One region of the Virgibacillus salexigens genome, then DNA from elsewhere that is predicted to be linked to it. Evidence: predicted binding sites of a transcription regulator. Region 1 holds the regulator's gene; the other holds the start of a gene.
The links. Region 1 encodes LexA, which represses DNA repair genes until DNA is damaged. Its sites were predicted from a motif close to CGAACATATGTTCG; they were not measured.
Positions count from the first base shown of each region.

Region 2: recA (recombinase RecA) is a predicted target of LexA. The motif match lies at 2,699-2,712, and genes of this name have one in related genera.

Region 1 covers NZ_CCDP010000001.1:2,244,357-2,254,998, reverse strand. Annotated here, with positions in the region: gene BN990_RS10695 (nucleotidyltransferase domain-containing protein) at 1-431, shown strand, start outside; gene BN990_RS22580 (VOC family protein) at 605-760, shown strand; gene BN990_RS10690 (DMT family transporter) at 937-1,857, opposite strand; gene pdxR (MocR-like pyridoxine biosynthesis transcription factor PdxR) at 1,996-3,402, shown strand; gene BN990_RS10680 (DUF2200 domain-containing protein) at 3,719-4,069, shown strand; gene BN990_RS10675 (hypothetical protein) at 4,649-5,263, opposite strand; gene BN990_RS10670 (manganese catalase) at 5,512-6,372, shown strand; gene BN990_RS10665 (hypothetical protein) at 6,383-6,592, opposite strand; gene BN990_RS10660 (hypothetical protein) at 6,763-7,062, opposite strand; gene BN990_RS10655 (hypothetical protein) at 7,127-7,426, opposite strand; gene lexA (transcriptional repressor LexA) at 7,874-8,497, opposite strand; gene BN990_RS10645 (YneB family resolvase-like protein) at 8,781-9,419, shown strand; gene BN990_RS10640 (DUF896 domain-containing protein) at 9,541-9,771, shown strand; gene tkt (transketolase) at 9,885-10,642, shown strand, end outside.
Region 2 covers NZ_CCDP010000001.1:2,339,719-2,350,360, reverse strand. Annotated here, with positions in the region: gene BN990_RS11255 (helix-turn-helix domain-containing protein) at 1-709, shown strand, start outside; gene pgsA (CDP-diacylglycerol--glycerol-3-phosphate 3-phosphatidyltransferase) at 785-1,363, shown strand; gene BN990_RS11245 (competence/damage-inducible protein A) at 1,360-2,607, shown strand; gene recA (recombinase RecA) at 2,781-3,818, shown strand; gene rny (ribonuclease Y) at 4,068-5,630, shown strand; gene BN990_RS11230 (TIGR00282 family metallophosphoesterase) at 5,743-6,540, shown strand; gene BN990_RS11225 (stage V sporulation protein S) at 6,647-6,907, shown strand; gene miaB (tRNA (N6-isopentenyl adenosine(37)-C2)-methylthiotransferase MiaB) at 7,103-8,671, shown strand; gene BN990_RS11215 (RicAFT regulatory complex protein RicA family protein) at 8,673-9,101, shown strand; gene cotE (outer spore coat protein CotE) at 9,228-9,791, shown strand; gene mutS (DNA mismatch repair protein MutS) at 9,933-10,642, shown strand, end outside.

The DNA.
Region 1 (10,642 bases):
TTAGAGAAGATCAAATTGAATTGAAACATTTTCTAAGCAGCTGGGAATTTAAAAAAGTTGTACATCGTGAATTTATACCTTGGTACAACGAATATTTAGTATTACCTGTTCATGAAATACATGCTATAAATAAAATGGATAAGCATGAATTAGAAATTCTCTTAAACGAGTCTGACACCGTTAATTGGAGGTTTAGAAGAGATTTAAGAATTTTATATCCTTTAAAATCCGTGTTGAAGTATTCTGAAACAGGCTTACCTTATTTGGCTCCGGAAATAGTTTTATTATATAAGGTAAGAAACACAAGAGAAAAAGACCATATTGATTTTTTATCTGTTAAAGATATTCTTCACGCTAAGCAGAAGTATTGGCTCCGAGAAGCAATAGAAATGCATGAACCAAAGCATGAATGGCTCCAACTATTAGGTTAGATATATTTCAAAAACGGATGTATTTCTGGAGGAAGGATATGCTTTAGTATTGTTGAAACGGGAAAAATTACGGAATAACTCTAAAAAAGTAAGGTCTCCTAGGATGTTGTTAATTATGATGGACTTAAAGAAGAATTCTTGAAGAACAAATTAGAAGGGAAAATGAAATATGAATGTTCTTTTTAGATTATTTGTATGTAAAGGACATTGAGGAATCTTTGAGATTTTATCAAGACATTATCGGGTTAAAATTATACGGTAGAAATGAACGGTGTGGGCGTTTTAAATATGATTGTTTTTCATTATTAATTACTTCTGATTCAAACTAGAGGATTAAACCGCTATTCGAAAGAATAGATACAGCATGAATTGAGCAAGATCTAAGGATTCTACAAGAAGGTCTTGATGACCAATAAGTTATTCCAGAAACGGGGGCTTTAATTAAAGAGAAGATAGAAAAAGGGCTTGGTTCTGTGAAACGCAAGCCCTCTTTCTATCTTTTATTTCATAGTATACAATCAACAGATTTAGTAGAGGTAGGTTGATTATTCTGCTGCTTTTTTATGTTTGACAAAATGACTCCAACTAACGTGATAAGTCCACCAATTAATGTATAAGTAGTTGGAAGTTCTTCAAGCCAGATCCATGCTATAAGAAAAGTAATAGCAGGGGTTAAATAAAGTGCACTTGTTGCTTCTGATGCTCCAGTTCGTGAGGTAATATACGCTAGAGTAAAGTAAGGAATAACGGTTGGGAAAACGCCTAGATAAATCACTGTTAGTGTTATATCTATGGGCGCATGAATAACTGCCTCTCCAAGACCTGGAGAAAATATCATCATGAAAATCGTACCTGACCAAATCGTGTACATCGTAAAAGCAATAAAACCGTATTTTTTTAGATAAGTATTTTGAAAAACAAAGTAAATACTTTCTGAAAGGGATGCAACTAAAACTAGAATAATTCCGATATTTAAAGAAAAATTTTCAGTTGTCCCAGCTAAAGAAATAAACGCAACACCACAAAATCCAGTCAACGAACCTATCCATCCCAAAAATCCAAACTTTTCACGGAAAAAGAGAAAAGCCAACAAAGCTGTGAATATAGGTGTTGTTGACACCAATAAACTAGCAACTCCTGCACTAACTGTTTGTTCTCCATAATTTAGTGCTGTCTGATAGGCTGAAAAGCCTAAAAAACCAAGTAATAAAATTATTGGAACATCGTTTCGTTCTGGTAAACGAATTCCTTGAATAACTGCTACAAGAACCAATGTTAATGATCCAATTAATAGTCGTAAAAGGGATAAATGTTCAGGTGAATAAGCAGTCAATGCAGCTCTTATCCCAGGGAATGCTGACGCCCATAATATATTTGTAAGCAAATGAGCAGAAGTGAGTTTAAAATTTATAGATTTTGTCATCAATACACCTCATCTTATATTTTAATCCAACCAGTTAATTCAGATATTTCTCATCTTAATATCACTTTGGTAAAATGTCTTCAACAGGTTAAACAGAAAAATACCAACCAATTTTAACTGGATTACGAAAAAGGAGTACTAATGAAAAAGCCAAAATACCAATTGATTGTTGATTTTATAAAAGAAAAAATTTCCAAGGGTGAGTGGGCGATAGGCGGTCGGATACCAAGTCAACGTCATCTAGCAAGAATGTTTGATGTCAATCGAAGTACAGTCATAACAGCACTAGAAGAACTAATGGCAGACGGACTGATAGAAGGAAAAACAGGAAAGGGGACTGTCGTAATCAATAACACGTGGACGTTGATGGGAAACCGAACCTCAACCAATTGGAATGAAAATGTCACATTAGGTATTCATAAACCGAGTGTTTCGACGGTACAGGAGATCAATAAAGCTGAATCTAATAATAATTTGATTCAATTAAGTAAAGGAGAATTATCTCCAGAGATGTTTCCTTTAGAAGAAATGAGGTCCATTGTACAAAGGGTTTCGAATCAACTGACACCCTTTGGGTATGAAGAACCAAAAGGAAATATAAAGTTACGCCAAGCAATTAGTAATTATCTAAAAATGAGAGGAATGGACATTTCCCCCTCATCCATTCTTGTGGTTTCAGGTGCACTTCAAGCTTTACAGCTTATTTCAATAGGACTTCTACAAAGAGGGTCAACTGTATTTTTAGAAGTGCCATCGTACCTTTATTCGTTGACTGTTTTTCAATCTGTGGGTATGGAGTTGAAGGGATTACCAATGGATAAGGAAGGGATTAAGGTGGATTCAATTTATCAGACAAAGGAAAGAGGAAAGAGTATTTTATATACTATTCCAACCTTTCATAATCCAACAGGTACGTTAATGCAGAAGAAAAGAAGGGAGGAACTCATTAAATACTGTGAAAGAGAACAACTTCCCATTATTGAAGATGATGTGTATCGTGATTTATGGATGGATTCCTCACCGCCAGAATCATTGAAATCAATGGATTGTCATGGGAATGTATTATATCTAGGGAGTTTGTCAAAAACATTGAGTCCTGGTTTGCGAATTGGTTGGATAGTTGGTTCAGAATCAGTTATTAACCGATTAGCTGATTTAAAAATGCAGTCGGATTATGGATCAAGTACGTTGTCTCAGCACGTTGCAACAGAGTGGTTATCTAGTGGATTATATGATCAACATCTTGAAACTGTAAGAGAACAGCTTAAAGTTCGAAGAGGTACGGCTTTAGAAGCTTTGAACAAACATTTAAGGTCTTATGCTACATGGGATATCCCAACAGGTGGGTTCTTCATTTGGATTAAAATAAAACCTATGTTTAAAGTGAAAAGACTGTTTGATAAAGCATTATCCAAAGGTCTGCTTCTTAATCCTGGTAGTATTTATGCAGAACACTCAGGACAGTTTATACGATTGTCCTTTGGGTTTGCTTCGCTAGATGAAATTAGAATAGGTATATTTCAGTTAAGTCAAATCATTAAAAACTAATAAGGACTTGGAGAGAATAGAAGAAATAGTTGGTGTAATAATAGAATTTGGTATGTTGACAGTACAATTCAATGAAGGAGGGCTTTAGCGAAATAGCCTTTTCTTTTAGAATAATGATCCTCTTGAATCATTACATTTAAGGATTTTAGTAGTTGATAAGAGAGGTTGTATCTATCCAGAGCTATAGTTTTTATAAAAAATGCATTAAAAAAGAGTAGAACAATTAATATTTAGGACAAGTATCAGACACTGTGTTAGGTGTTGCCTGATTAGTTTTGTGATAAAATGAAGAAAACCATAAACGAGGATGTGTATCATGACGAAACATCGGATTTATACAATGAGTTTCGCAAGTGTCTATCCGCATTATGTTACAAAGGCGGAGAAAAAAGGAAGGACGAAAGCAGAAGTCGATGAAATCATCCGTTGGTTGACAGGATATAGCCAGGGAGAGTTAGAAGCGCAACTGGAAAAGCAGATAAGCTTTGAAAACTTTTTTGCGGAAGCTCCTCAACTGAATGCTTCTCGAACTTTAATCAAAGGTGTAATTTGCGGTGTTCGAGTGGAAGACATTGAAGAATCAACAATGCAGGAAATTCGCTATTTAGATAAACTGATCGATGAATTAGCGAAAGGTAAAGCGATGGAGAAGATTTTACGAAACTAATGATAAACCAGAGATCACTGATTCTGTAATAGAAATAGAAAGAAGCGGTGTTTTTTTTGCGGATTAGATGTGAAGGGTACAAAAAAGCGTATATTGAACTGCCACACCCTCAACACAGAATTCTTTAGACGTAAGAGCCGATGGAAGACAAAATCTTACATATAGGTTACAAATTATGGTGTAAGTAGCATCTATTCTAAATAATAGTTTCGACAATCGATTTAAAACAGTTTTGTTGAAAGAAGCTGTTAATCCTAGTAATTAATAAAAGTGGTGAAAGTTTGAAACCAGTACCATGTATTATATCGGTTTTTCTTTGCATTTTCGTAGCATTTTTAAATTTTTCAGGACAGCATTATATATACGGCATCTCTATGGCTGTTACTTCTTTGTTTACCCTAAAGGAATTAATAAAGCTATCAACTAACAAAAATAGCAAACCATATTAGGGACAAACATTGGAAAAGAATTACCTTTTTTGATCTAGCTATAGATAATACAATTGTAGGTTAGAACTAGCAGGTAGTGTTACGGTAAAACGCGTTTAAAATATAGGATTTCAGAAAAAACGACAACCCTCTATTTCTCTCTATTAGTAATGGGTTCTGCTATAAGATTTGATAATGAATGTTCTGCATTCCTATTTCCATTTCGCGCTTCGATTTTAAATAGATAGACCATAATGCCACGAGGAACAATACCAATTAGTAACATGGAAATAAAATCAAGGGTTGTCGCAGATGGTTTTAAGTAGGCAAAAGCATTTATGTTCACTAAGACATAATTGTAGTATCCAAATATAAGTAAAACGGAAAAACCTATATATATAAGTAGAAATTTTTTCCATGAAGATGAGAATTGATATATTAACATAGTAATTAAGGGGACATCTGTAAAGACATCTCCGAAAAAATCTGGTTTAACAGGAGACAAAGTTATATAACTCGCCCAGTAACCAAAGTAATCTCCAATTGAATGATAAACTATAAATAACACGGACACGAAAGAACCAAAAAGGAGTATCTCTATTAATCGCTGTTTGTCCACAAAGTAAAAAAATAAGACATAACAAACAAGTACTAAAATGACAATTAAAAACCACTGAAGGGAAAATAATTCCTGATTAAGCCATTTATTTAAGTCTAAGTTGTTCAATTCTTTAGATTTTTGAAGTATTTCTTCATTGGTAACCATATGAATCTCCCTCATAAGCAAAGTTGTTTTTATTATTGTCAAGTCCTTTATATGTATTCAAAGTAAATCGAAGGTTTTTAAATTAGATTGCCATCTTATTGACAGGCGAATTACTCAGTTCAAAGGAAGAGTATTAGGTCAGACGATGGTGAAAAATTGATTTATATAAATAACACATAAGACAACTATTATACGACATATTGTAAGTTGGAAGTATAATGACAATTTACAATAAGGGAGTGTACCGCATGTTTTATCATGTGAAGGAATTACAATACCATGCTAAACCAGATCGACCTGATCCTGTATATGCCAAGAAACTGCAGGAAATTTTAGGAGGGCAGTTTGGCGAAATTTCGGTTATGATGCAATACTTATTTCAAGGCTGGAATACAAGAGGGGATGGGAAGTATAAAGATTTATTAATGGATACAGGAACGGAAGAAATTGCTCATGTTGAGATGATTGCAACCATGATAGCTAGGTTATTAGATGGTGCTCCAGATGTAGAATTGGAAGATGCAGTGAAAGATCCGGTAGTTGCTGCGATTATAGGTGGAACGAATCCGCAGCAAGCTATTGTTTCTGGGTTAGGTGCTATGCCTGTAGATAGTGTAGGAAACCGATGGACGGCTAGTTATGTAGCGGCAAGTGGAAACTTGTTAGCTGATTTCAGAGCAAATCTAAATGCAGAATCTCAAGGCCGCCTGCAAGTAGCTCGACTATATGAAATGACGAATGATGCTGGTGTTCGTGATATGCTCTCCTGGTTGTTAGCCCGCGATACGATGCATCAAAATCAATGGTATGCAGCTATATGTGAATTGGAAGAAAAAGAAAACATTGTAGTACCAAGCACGTTTCCTAGAGAATTAGAGAAACAACAAGTTTCCTATACGCTATTTAATCTATCTCAGGGAGACGCAAGCGCCGAGGGACGCTGGGCTCATGGCCCGAGTATGGACGGATATGGTACATTCAACTACGTAGATCGACCAATTGCTTTTGGAGGAGTACCTCATTTAGAACCAGCACCACCATATATTTACGATACACCGCTGTGGGCGCTTCGTAAATCTGATGATCCGCCCGGACCAAGTATGAAATAATAGTTTTTCATCATTTCCAAAGATACCAATTTTCTTCTTTTTTTATTTTATATAATTCACCTATTCTTTCTTCCACGAATCCTTTTTCTTTTAAACATTTTAAATAATAGGCAATATGATGTCGATCCTCATTGCTTTGTACATCATCTATTGCAATAAATTTGGGATAATTCTTGTTTAGTTCAATAAGTAAGCTGATCTCAATTAAAGAACATTTCATATGTATAGCATTTTTTAAATATCTTTCCATCATTTAATCACTCTCTTACGATGTAAATACCAAGTAATTATAGCAAAGTGGCTGCATATAAAATAGCTATATAACCTATTTTTTACAAAAATTTAAAAGTGTAGATATATGTAGAAATTAAGAAGGGAGCCTTCTTAATTTCATCGATTTGTTTGATTTGGTCGGATGATATCATTAACTTCTTTGACAGATGGTTTTTTTCTTTTAGAAATTAAATCGTCTAGCTTCTTCACAGCATCATCAAACTCACGATCGGATATCTGCTTTGAAGCTAACATTGAGCAAAGCATAGCATAAGCCATCGGTGTTGTATCTACAATTACATTTACATCTACATCGGAATTACCGCTGTGTCTTACGGTAGATTTGTTTGAAATTTGATTATCGGAGTGACCATTTTCATTCGGCCGGATTGGAAATAAATTGTTTGCTCTTGGCAATGAGTTTCCCTCACTTTCTAAATAAAGGTAGTGGGATATGAGACATATCCCACTTTCTTAATGCTTAATAGTCACATTTCTTCTTTTTCTTCTTCTTCTTTCTATCTGAATCACCAGCTTCGGATTCTTCATCAGAATCTGAACCACATTTCACATAGGAATTACCGCTATTAGAGACTTTTGCAAAGTTAAAATTACGATTTTTGTTCTTTAAATCGTTGTCGTTATCATTGTCGTTATCGTTTTCGTTAAAGAAGAATTCTCCGTCGAAGCTATCACCATTAGCATCAGTTACACCTTCTACATCGTCATTAGAGTTGTCAAAAACGCGGTTGTTTCTTCCACAGTTATGCTTTCTCCACATATCATCTTTTCCTCCTTTTCATTGAGATAATGCTATTATATTCAAGCAACGAGAAGCTGAAATGGCTTGTGTCTTATGTCAAAAGTTTGTTTTACTAGAAAAGATGACGTAAATCCATAGAATACAAGGTTTTGGTAATTGAAAATAAGGTAACTGTCTAGGAAGTATTTGGCTCATTTATGGGTAATAGAGGAGAAACTAGCGAAGATGACCAGCCCGTAATAGGCATTCATATAAGGGAAATATGTAAAACAGCTGTTAGGAAAAAGGCAGTTGTCTTAATTAATACCTTCAATGATAATAGCTTGTAGGTCGGACATGGACCGACAAGCAATAGTTTGTCTTTCATAAACAGCTCTCCTATACTTGGTCTTCCTTATTTGAAGATGCGGTTTTTGTTTACCACTTGATTACTGTTGTAGCAAAAAAACTGCCAAGCGGCAGTTTTTAATGAATAGTACGATATAATCCAATTACCTTCCCTAGGATGGTAACATTATCATAAATTAATGGTTCCATCATTGCATTTTCAGGTTGGAGACGTATGTGGTCTTTTTCTTTAAAGAATCGTTTCACAGTTGCTTCATCTTCATCTGTCATCGCAACAACAATATCACTATTTTGTGCTGTGTTTTGCTGCTTAACAATAACCATATCCCCATCTAAAATTCCCGCTTCAATCATACTTTCACCTTCAATCACCAATACAAATAAATTATCTTCTGGATTGGCACTAGTAGTTGGAAGCGGAATAAATTCTTCAATATTTTCTACCGCTGTTATCGGTAATCCAGCCGTAACTTTACCAATAACTGGGGCATACCTCGCTTCCTCTCTAGGAATTTGACTATCGTCTGAAAGATCAATCACTTCAATTGCTCGTGGTTTCGTAGGGTCTCTGCGAATATACCCCTTACTTTCTATTCTTGATAAATGTCCATGAACAGTTGAACTAGATGCTAGACCAACAGCTTCAGCGATTTCACGGACAGAAGGCGGATATCCTTTTTTCGTTACTTCATCTTTAATATAATCAAGTATCATTTGTTGTCTTTTTGATAGTTTGGTCATGCATTGATCACCTCGCGCATAGAATTAATTATTACTAGTTTACCATCGGGTAATTCTAAATGCAAACGTTCGTTCGAAAAATCGGTTGACAAGATCATATGTTCGTGTAATACTATAAACAGGAAAACGAACAACTGTTCTAAATGATGAGGAGGGATTTTTGCAATGTTTCAGAAACTGACAAAAACAGACGCATTTTACCTCATAGCCTTTGCACTAACTTTAGGTTTCTTATATTATTCTATTATTACAAGTTAAGGAATTTGGATAGGAGATTGGTATTTTGCGCGCCATTATATACTGTAGAGTAAGTACAGATAAAAAGGAACAAGAAACATCATTAGCAAGACAAAAAGATGAGTTATTAGAATTGGCTGCAAGCCATCAGTTTACAGTGGTAACTTGTATTCAGAAACAAGAAAGTGGATATAAAGTAGATCGTGAAGGTATATTTGAGATACTTGAATTAATTTCTGATGGGAAGGCAGATTGCTTACTTATTCAAGATGAAACTCGTTTAGGAAGGGGAAACACCAAGATTGCGCTTTTCCATCATTTACATAAATTAGAGATACCTATCTATACCTCTTATCATGAAGGAAAACTGGAATTATCCGAGGCGGATTCAATGGTATTACAAATTGTTGGGATTGTAGAAGAATACCAACGTAAAATACATAATGCAAAAATAAAAAGAGGGATGAATAAAGCAATTCAAGATGGCTATGATCCAACTAAAAATCTAGCTAACCAAAATAAAGCCCCAGGAAGAGAAAGAAAAACATTCCCAATAGAAGAGGTAGTACGATTAAGACAAAATAACTTAACCTTCAAAGAAATAGCCACAACTTTAAATGGTTTAGGTTATTCTGTATCCAAGGCAACGGTTCATCGCAGGTACCAAGAGTTTCAAAATACTTGAATATATGATAGGGTATAGGTAAGATATAAAGGCAAGAGCAACGTTTGTGTTCTTGCCTTTTTATGTTGAACAACACTAAGAATTCGGAAGTCACTGATAAACTCTAATGGAGGTTATATATATGCTTTCTAAAGAAAAAATCGAACGTATTAATGCGTTAGCAAAAAAGGCAAAAGCTGATGGGCTAACCGATAAGGAGAAGAAGGAACAACAAACATTACGCCAAGAGTACTTAAAAAATGTACGAAGTTCCTTCAAAAACCAATTTAAATCAATGAAGGTGGTAGATCCAAAAGGGAACGATGTAACACCTCAAAAAGTAAAGGATATGCAAAAAAAAGATAAAGAATAAAAATAAAGGAAAAGAAAAACAAATTAACGAAAATGTTGTTTTTGCTTGTGGCAACTAATGTTTCGTTATAAAATGATAAGAGTACAATGATGAAAAAGTGGAAGGGGTTTATTATGTCGAATACTATTGAGCAACAATCTATTAATACAATTCGTACGTTGTCGATTGATGCTATTGAAAATGCTAATTCTGGTCATCCAGGTTTGCCAATGGGTGCAGCACCTATGGCTTATACACTTTGGACTGATTTTATGAATCATAATCCGAAGCATTCTAAGTGGTTCAATCGCGACCGCTTTGTTCTTTCAGCTGGACATGGTTCAATGCTGCTTTATAGTCTGTTGCACTTATCAGGGTATAATGTAACCATTGATGATCTGAAAGGCTTCCGTCAATGGGGATCTAAAACTCCTGGGCACCCGGAGGTACATCATACGGATGGGGTAGAAGCGACAACAGGTCCACTTGGACAAGGTATTGCAATGTCTGTTGGAATGGCAATGGCTGAAGCGCATCTTTCAGCGAAATTCAATAAAGACAACTTCAACATTGTTGATCACTACACCTATGCTATTGTAAGTGACGGTGATTTGATGGAAGGTATTTCCCATGAGGCTGCTTCCTTAGCAGGCCATTTAGGATTAGGGAAATTAATTGCCTTATATGATTCGAATGATATCTCACTTGATGGTGATTTAGATCGTTCTTTCTCTGATAATACAGAAGAGCGTTTCAAAGCTTATGGATGGCAAGTCTTAACAGTAAAAGATGGAAATGATCTAGATGCTATACGAAATGCCATCAAATTAGCTCAAGAAAATACAGAACAGCCTACTTTGATTGAAGTGAAAACCATTATTGGATATGGTTC
Region 2 (10,642 bases), 95 kb from region 1:
TCCAAAAACGGAAGAACCGACGGAGGAGCATTACAGTCGGATGCAGCGATCGCGTAAAAATAACAATACCGATAAGCCATCATCTAACTTTTCCTTATTTCCTACCGTAATTGTAGTATTATTGATTGTCGGTATTATTCTTGTTGCCGTATTTTTTATTTCTCAAAGTATGTCTGGTAAGGGAGAAAATGAGCCTATTAATCAAGATGGGGATGAGGATGTCATTATTAATGATGACACAAGTCAAACGCAGGACTCCGAAACAGCTAGTGACGAAAACGAAGAAAACAAGGACAGTGCAGCGAATGAAAAATCGGAGGATGCATCTATTGATGATGAAGCAAGTCAAGAGGAAACAGAACCGAAGGGTGAATTTTCTACTGTAGAAAAGGGAACAGGAAATACGCCTGAATCAATTGTAGCATATAATTATACAGGTGAAGAAGTTACTGCAACCTTAGAAGCAGAAGGAGATACTTGGCTTGGAGTGAAATCGGAAAGTGATGAAATTTTCTTTGAAGAAGCTATGTTCAATGAAGAAAAGTCACCACTTGAAATCGATCTAACAGGACAAGAGCGTGTATTTTTCAAAATCGGTAATGCTTCTGTATTAACGATTACGGTTAATGGGGTTGAGATGGAATATCCTGTGGATTCAAGTACTGTAAGACAAAATATTTGGATAGAATTGAATCAAGAAGCTGAATAAATCAATTGACCCTTCCTTTCAACTTTTTGGAAGGGTTTATCACTTTTCGTTGAAATACTAGGAGGATAAAAACAAATGAATATACCGAATAAAATTACCATTTCTCGTATCCTATTAATTCCAATCTTTATCATTCTTATGAGTGTACCGTTTAATTGGGGAACATGGAATATTGGAGAAGCAGAGCTACCCGTATCTCATTTTATAGCTGGGCTGTTATTCATTATAGCAGCAGCAACAGATTGGGTAGATGGTCACTATGCCAGAAAATATAATTTAGTAACGAATTTAGGGAAATTCCTAGACCCGCTAGCAGATAAATTACTTGTATCCGCAGCACTAATTATTTTAGTTGAAGTGGGGGTAGCCCCTGCATGGGTTGTTATCATCATTATTAGTCGAGAATTTGCTATAACTGGACTCAGACTTGTTGCTGCGGGTGAGGGAATTGTGTTAGCAGCGGGTAGCATGGGGAAATTAAAGACAGCTACACAAATGGTGGCAATTGCTGTTTTACTGCTTCATAATTTTCCATTTTCCTATATTGGCTTCCCTTTTGGAGAAGTGATGCTATATATTAGTCTTCTATTCACTGTCATATCTGGTGTTGACTATTTTGTGAAAAATTGGCATGTGATGAGGGATTCTAAATGATAAAACAAGTGAAAGCAGAAATTGTTGCGGTTGGAACCGAATTATTGCTTGGACAAATTGCAAATACGAATGCTCAATGGCTTTCTCAGCAATTAGCCAACTATGGAATTAATGTCTATAACCATGTGGTTGTTGGTGATAACCTCACGCGTGTGGAGGAATCGTTCTATCAGGCACAGCAGCGATCTGATCTGATTATTGTAACTGGTGGTCTTGGACCAACCGATGATGATTTAACTCGGGAAGCTTTTCAAAACATCAGCCAACTTTCCATGATCGAACATCAACCATCCATGGAAAAGATAACAGCATATTTTGCCAAACAACAAGCAACAATGACGCCAAATAATCGGAAACAAGCAAGAGTATTTGAAGGTGCTGAGGTTTGGTTAAACAATGCTGGTATGGCTCCGGGGATGTGTGTGTCTTTTCAAAATAGAACATGGATCTTCTTACCTGGTGTGCCAAGAGAAATGAAAGCATTGGCAACGGAGCATCTGTTCCCGCTCGTTCAACAATTAGTAGGAAAAAATGAAATTATTAAGTCGAAAGTGTTGAAGTTTATTGGTATTGGAGAATCTAAATTGGAGCATGAATTGAAAGATATTATTCAAGCTCAAACAAATCCAACGATTGCCCCGCTAGCTCAGGATGATGGGATTGTCATTCGCTTAACTGCTAAGAGTGAGTCAGATCTTCAAGCTAGTCAACTAATTGAACATACAGAAGACCAGATAATAAATCGAGTAGGCTCATATTTTTATGGATCTGATCAAGACACGTTAGAAGGGAAAGTGATCGACCTTCTAATAAAGAAACAGAAAAAACTTGCAGTAGCTGAAAGTATAACTGGAGGTTTATTTACAGGGAAAATATCTTCTGTTTCTGGCGTTTCTTCTGTTTTTGAAGGTGGAATCGTCAGTTATGCTGCGCATGTTAAGCAACATGTATTAGATATTTCGGAAGAGACATTGACCGACAAGGGTACCATTAGTGAAGCATGTGCACTTGCCATGGCTAAAAATGTTGCTGCTAAGCTAGGAGTGCCTGTTGGAATAGGATTTACTGGTGTTGCTGGACCGGATGAGGTTGAGGGACAACCTGTAGGGACCGTGTATATCGCTATCTATGATGATGGAAAAGAACAAGTAGAAAAATGGATGTTTCAAGGTGATCGTAATACGATTAGAAATAGAGCCGTATTAAAGGGAATGGAACTTCTCTACAAATGGCTAAAATCATAAAATATAAGTTTAAATGATTATCATTTTAAATAATTTCATTACTTGGGTTAGCTGTAAATCTATTTTTATCTCATTTTCGCTTCAGAAAAAGGGAACATTTATTCGATTTATTGCTTGGCAAACGATGAAAAAGCATGTATGATAGAACTAGATTATTAAAGGAGGACGACGCTTTGAGTGATAGAAAACAAGCTTTAGATATGGCGTTAAGACAGATAGAGAAACAGTTCGGTAAAGGGTCTATTATGAAACTAGGCGAACAAGCAGAACAAAAAGTGGCAACCATCCCTAGTGGTTCATTAGCATTAGATGTAGCTCTTGGAATTGGTGGGTATCCTCGTGGCCGAGTTGTTGAGATTTATGGTCCGGAATCCTCTGGTAAAACAACCGTAGCGTTACATGCTATAGCTGAAGCACAACGTCAAGGGGGACAAGCCGCTTTTATTGATGCGGAACATGCGTTAGACCCTACTTATGCACGTGCTTTAGGTGTTAATATAGAAGAACTTTTACTTTCACAGCCAGATACTGGCGAACAGGCCTTAGAAATTGCTGAAGCACTTGTGCGTAGTGGTGCAGTCGATATTATTGTGGTGGATTCAGTTGCTGCCCTTGTGCCAAAAGCTGAAATTGAAGGTGAAATGGGTGATTCCCATGTTGGGTTACAAGCTAGGTTAATGTCACAAGCCTTACGTAAATTATCTGGAGCAATTAATAAATCAAAAACGACGGCGATATTTATTAACCAAATTCGTGAGAAAGTTGGCGTTATGTTTGGAAATCCTGAGACTACACCTGGTGGACGGGCGCTGAAATTCTATTCCTCCGTTCGATTAGAAGTACGACGAGCAGAGACGTTGAAGCAAGGGAACGAAATGGTAGGAAATAAAGCAAGAATAAAAGTAGTTAAGAATAAAGTTGCCCCGCCATTTAAACAAGCAGAAGTAGATGTCATGTATGGTGAAGGGATATCTAAAGAGGGCGAAATTATTGATATTGGCTCCGATTTAGATATTGTAAACAAGAGTGGTGCTTGGTATTCTTATAATGAAGAACGTCTTGGTCAAGGACGGGAAAATGCCAAGCAGTTCCTAAAAGAAAATACTGATATGATGGCAGAAATACATGCTGCAATTCGAGAGCACTATGGTTTAGACGAAGAGCCGAAAGAAGAAGAACAACAAGTTGGTCAAGAAAGCTTAGATGTATAATGCTATTTACATCCCCTTGCGATAGAAGCAAGGGGATTTTTACTATAAGAATAATGTATTACCAATATTTTCAATCAATATGAGGTGAAGTTGTGACGTTTCCTTGACATTCGTATAGTACACAATTAAAATTAAATTTGTATAGATTTATCATATCAATGATATAATTTATTGTTATTACACGCATTAAAACTGTTACATGCCGACAATAATGAATTGTACAATTTTATAGCAATAGGAGGTGAAATCATGGACAGTCTTATACTCATCTCCATTTTGCTTGTAATCCTAATCGTCGGTATTGTTGTTGGTTATCTGATTCGTAAATCTATTGCAGAAGCAAAAATCTCTAGTGCAGAAACATTAGCAAAGCAAATCGTTGATGAAGCACATCGAAATGCTGACGCTTCCAAGAAAGAAGCGCTTCTTGAAGCAAAAGATGAAAACCATAAGCTTCGTCAACAAACGGAAGACGAACTTCGTGAACGGAGAAATGAAGTTCAAAAGCAAGAAAATCGTCTGATGCAAAAAGAAGAAAATCTAGACAGGAAAAGTGAGTCACTAGATAAGCGTGAGCTTATGTTAGAAAAGAAAGAACAGTCTCTAACAGAAAAACAACAACAAATTGAAGAAATGGAAAGCAAAGTGGAAGCTATGATACAAGAGCAGCAAACGGAGCTTGAGCGCATTTCGGGATATACTACAGACCAGGCTAGGCAGATTATTTTAGAACGAATTGAACAAGATGTTGCACATGAATCAGCATTATTAATCAAAGAAGCAGAAAATCGTGCAAAAGAAGAAGCAGATAAGAAAGCTAAAAACATTCTATCATTAGCTTTACAACGCTGTGCTGCTGACCACGTTGCTGAAACAACCGTATCGGTTGTTAATCTTCCTAATGATGAGATGAAAGGACGTATTATTGGTCGTGAAGGTCGTAATATTCGAACACTTGAAACGCTGACAGGAATTGATTTAATTATTGATGATACACCGGAGGCAGTAATACTATCTGGATTTGATCCAATTCGTCGAGAAACTGCTCGTATAGCGTTAGAGAAACTCGTACAAGATGGGCGTATTCACCCGGCTCGTATTGAAGAGATGGTGGATAAAGCAAGACGCGACGTCGACGAATATATACGTGAAATCGGGGAAGAAACAACATTTGAAGTGGGAGTGCATGGCTTACATCCCGATTTGATTAAGATTCTTGGGCGTTTAAAATATCGTACAAGCTATGGACAAAATGTCTTGAAGCACTCAACGGAAGTAGCATACTTATCAGGTTTGCTTGCTGCTGAACTTGGTGAAGATGAAACATTAGCAAGAAGAGCTGGATTACTGCATGATATCGGAAAAGCAATCGATCATGAAGTAGAAGGAAGCCACGTTGAAATTGGTAAAGAGTTGGCTGTTAAATACAAGGAGCATGAGGTTGTTATTAATTCAATAGCTTCTCACCATGGTGATGAAGAGCCTACTTCGATTATTTCCGTGTTGGTAGCTGCAGCGGACGCGCTTTCTGCGGCTAGACCTGGAGCTAGAAGTGAGACGCTAGAGAATTATATTAAACGATTAGAGAAATTAGAAGAAATTTCGGAATCGTTCACAGGTGTAGAGAAATCATTTGCTATTCAAGCTGGTAGAGAAATTCGAATTATGGTGAAACCAGATGAAATTGATGATGTAGAATCTGTTCGAATCGCACGAGATATTCGTAAGCGTATCGAAGGAGAACTTGATTATCCAGGTCATATCAAAGTAACTGTAATTAGAGAAACGAGAGCAGTTGAATACGCAAAATAAAAAGTGGTCTGAGGGCCGCTTTTTATTTTGCGGTGGAATCAAGCTATGCTTTGACAATACATACCCATTGTGGAAAACTGAAAGTACTATAATAGATAGGATGATTGAATAAATGAAGATATTATTTATAGGAGATATCGTTGGATCTCCAGGAAGAAATATGGTACAAGAATACCTACCAAAATTAAAAGAAAAATACAAACCAAACCTAACAATCGTAAATGGAGAAAATGCAGCCTCAGGAAAAGGGATTACCGAGAAAATATATAAACAGTTATTAGATTGGGGAGCTCAAGTAGTAACTATGGGTAATCATACTTGGGATAAAAAGGAAATATATGACTTCATCGATGATGCTTCGAATATGATTAGACCAGCAAACTTCCCTGAAAACAATCCAGGAAAAGGAATCATTTATATCAATATTAATGGTGTGGAAGTTGCGGTAATTAATCTACAAGGAAGGACGTTTTTGCCGCCAATTGACGATCCCTTTACAAAGGCTGATGAATTAATAAAAGAAGCAAAACAAAGAACAAACATCATTTTTATCGATTTTCATGGTGAGGCAACCAGTGAGAAACAAGCGATGGGCTGGTATGTTGATGGTAGAGTAAGTGCTGTAGTAGGTACCCATACCCATACACAAACAGCAGATGAACGTATATTACCAGCAGGAACCGCATATATATCTGATGTAGGAATGACAGGCCCGTATGATGGTATACTGGGAGTTGATAGAGAATCGGTAATGAACCGTTTTTTAACTTCTATGCCAGTACGTTTTGAAATTACAAAAAAGGGAAGAAGCCAATTAAATGGTTTTTTTGTTACCATTGATGATAAAACGGGAAGGGCAAAAAGTGTAGAACGTATTTTAATTAATGATGACCATCCGTTTTTCATTTGATTATTTGAATGTTTTGAATTATTAATGCATAATAGGGTAATAAGCTAACATCTCCAGGAATATAGTAGGTATAGAACTATAATAGTAAATGAAGGAGGTACTAGTAATGGAAGTATTAAAAGTGTCAGCAAAATCAAATCCCAATTCAGTAGCAGGTGCACTTGCGAACGTCTTAAGAGAACGTGGATCAGCAGAAATTCAGGCCATCGGAGCTGGTGCACTAAACCAAGCTGTGAAGGCAGTAGCAATCGCCAGAGGATTTGTTGCACCTAGTGGAGTAGACCTTATCTGTATTCCAGCTTTTACTGATATTTTAATTGATGATGAAGAACGTACCGCAATCAAATTAATTGTAGAACCTAGATAGATATGACGGAAGAATAGAAAATAAAAGTGTTACGACTAATCGTAGCACTTTTTTTATGACAATAAGGAGATATAACTTATCTGATAGATGTCTTTTTATTGGAAGGCATCAGATTAATATTGTTAAAATAAATAGAAACGTTTATACTGTAATAATGGGAAAATTATCTTCCAATCAATAGAAAGGAGATATATCATGAACGAAGAACAGCGTAATCATCAAGCGCAAATTAAACAGGTCGATCCAATGGACAAAAGATCCAGTCAAGATAAACCTTTAAGTGAAAAGACTAGTGCAGATTTTGCGAAGTATTTTGAAACTACCTATGAACCACCAAATTTAAACAAAGCTAGAAAACGTGGTCGCGATAAAGTAAATGTTCATTATGATTTTGGTATTCCTGAAGATATGGAAAATATCGGTAAAGGCAAAAAGTTTTTAATACGTACATATGGCTGCCAAATGAATGAGCATGATACGGAAGTAATGGCGGGAATATTAACAGAAATGGGCTATGAACCTACTTCTGAAACCAATGAGGCAGATATTATCTTATTGAATACTTGTGCAATCCGAGAGAATGCTGAGAATAAGGTGTTCGGTGAAATTGGTCATTTAAAGCCGCTAAAGTTAGAAAAACCTGACTTGATTTTAGGAGTGTGCGGCTGTATGTCGCAGGAAGAATCCGTTGTAAACCGGATTATGAAGAAACACCAACATGTTGATCTTATATTCGGAACACATAATATTCACCGCCTGCCGCACCTTGTAAAAGAAGCAATGTTCGGTAAAGAAAAAATTGTTGAAGTATGGTCAAAAGAAGGCGATGTTATTGAAAATTTACCGAAAGCTAGAAAAGGAAAGATTAAAGCTTGGGTAAATATTATGTATGGTTGCGATAAGTTTTGTACATATTGTATCGTACCAATGACTCGCGGAAAAGAGCGAAGCCGCTTACCAGAAGATATTATTCAAGAAGTACGTCATTTAGCAGCTCAAGGTTATCAGGAAATCACTTTGTTAGGACAAAATGTAAATGCCTATGGAAAAGATTTAGAAGATATGGAATATGGCCTTGGTGATTTAATGGATGATCTTCACCGGATTGACATCCCAAGAATTCGATTTACTACCTCTCATCCAAGAGATTTTGATGATCGACTAATCGAAGTGTTAGCCAAAGGTGGTAATCTTCTTGATCATATCCACCTTCCTGTCCAATCTGGGAGCAGTGAAATATTGAAGAAAATGAACAGAAAATATACCAGAGAATCCTATTTGGAACTCGTTCGCAAAATAAGAGAAGCCATGCCTAATGCAACCTTGACAACTGACATCATTGTCGGATTCCCAAACGAAACCGAAGAGCAATTTGAAGAAACAATGAGTTTAGTTGAAGAAGTAGGTTTTGAAGCTGCTTATACCTTTATTTATTCTCCACGTGAAGGAACACCAGCAGCACGTAAAAAAGACGATGTTCCAGAAGAAGTAAAAAAACAACGGTTATATCGCTTGAACGAGTTAGTAAACAAACAATCTGCTGAATCAATGAAGAAGTATCAAGATAAAGTAGTTAAAGTCCTTGTGGAAGGTGAAAGTAAGAAAGATCCAGATATTTTAGCCGGTTATACAGAGAAGAACAAATTGGTTAATTTTAAAGGACCAACGTCTTCAATTGGTAAGATTGTAGAAGTAAAAGTAACAGAAGCGAAAACGTGGTCATTAAATGGTATAATGGTAGAAAAAACAGTTGAGGTGGAGTAGTATGGCTGAATACACACGAAAACAAGTACTTGATGAGGCCAAGAAATTAGCAGGCATGCTTGCAAGCACAGAAGAAATTGACCGCTTTAAGCAAGTCGAGGCTAAAATTAATGAAAACAAAAAAGTACAGCAGTTAATTACAAAGATAAAAGCATTGCAAAAACAAGCAGTTAATTTACAGGCTTATGGAAAAAAAGAAGCTTTAAAACAAGTAGAAGAGCAAATAGATATTTTTCAAGCTGAGATTGATGCTATTCCAGTAGTTCAGGAATTTAAAGAATCACAAGTGGTAGTAAATGATGTATTGCAGCTTGTTTCTGGAACCATCGCAAGAGAGGTTACGAATAATGTTATAGAATCAACTGGTGGCGATATCCTAGCTGGAGAAACAGGGTCTAAACTAAAAAACAAATCCGGTTGCAGCCATTAACAATTGGACAGGAAAATAATTTCCTGTCTTTTTTCCATCCTTTCTTCCTTTTTCATAAATAGCTATGCACTTTAGGTATTTGTCTTGCATAAAATGACTATGAAAAAAGAGGAGGTAAAGGTAATTATGAGTTTTCTAGATAATGAATATAGAGAGATCATTACGAAAGCGGTATGTGGCAAAGGTCGCAAATTCTCACAAGAAACACATTCCATTTCGCCATCACATAGACCTTCAAGTATTCTAGGATGCTGGGTAATTAATCATTTATACAATGCAAAGAAAAAGTCCAAAGACACAGTAGAAATCAATGGCAGCTACGATATTAATATTTGGTATTCGTATAATGATAATACAAAAACAGAGGCAATTACAGAGCGTGTAACTTATTGCGAAAAGGTTCCATTGTCTGTAAAAGATGACCACTGTTTAAATGATGACTTTGATGTGATTGCGAAAGTGATTCAACAGCCTAATTGTCTAAACTGTAATATTGAAAATAAAGGGCATAAAATTGTGGCGGAAATTGAGCGGGAATTTATTGTGCAAGTAATTGGCGATACGAAAATAGCCGTTCGTGTAGACCCTAAACGGGAAAAATTTGAAGATGACGATGACCATGTTTGGGATTATGAATTAACCGATGATGAACTCGAAGAAGTAGAACCAGATTTTCTTCATAAAGATTAAATAAAATTACGAGGGATTCTATTCCTCGTAATTTTTTTGTTTTGTGAAATGTGAATGATCGATCGTATCGATTCATCGAATGTCTGCGATATTATATGCTATAATAGCAGAAGAATACTTGGGATTTTTGGGGGATAAAACATGACAAAGAATACACCAATGATGGAACAATATTTAAAAATTAAAGCGGAGCATCAGGATGCATTTCTTTTCTTTCGATTAGGCGATTTTTATGAAATGTTCTTTAATGATGCGATTGAAGCGGCTAGAGAACTAGAGATAACTTTAACGAAGCGAGATTCAGGCAAGCAAGAACCGATCCCAATGTGTGGTGTTCCATATCACTCTGCAGCGAATTACATAAAAGTATTAGTTGATAAAGGATATAAGGTTGCTATTTGTGAACAGGTGGAGGATCCCAAGTCTGCAAAAGGCGTAGTTAAACGAGAAGTTATTCAATTGATTACACCTGGAACAGTAATGGAAAAGAATATGTTAAATGAGAAGGAAAATAACTTTATAGCGAGCCTATCCCATTTTAATCATTCCTACGTGATCGTTTATAGTGATTTATCAACGGGGGAAAATCGCTTGGTTCTATTCGAAAATGGGTGGGATGCCGTCCTTCATGAATTATATCATCAGCCAATTAAAGAAATTGTAATATCCTCCGATTTACCCGAGGGATTGCAGAACCAATTGCGTGAACGGCTTCATGTCACCCTATCTTATCAAGATGAAGTAACTTTTAATGCTGAATATCGCAGTCTTTGTGAGAATTTACATGATGATCGTCTGTTAACATCACTAAGTAGACTGTTAAATTATATACAGTATACGCAAAAACGATC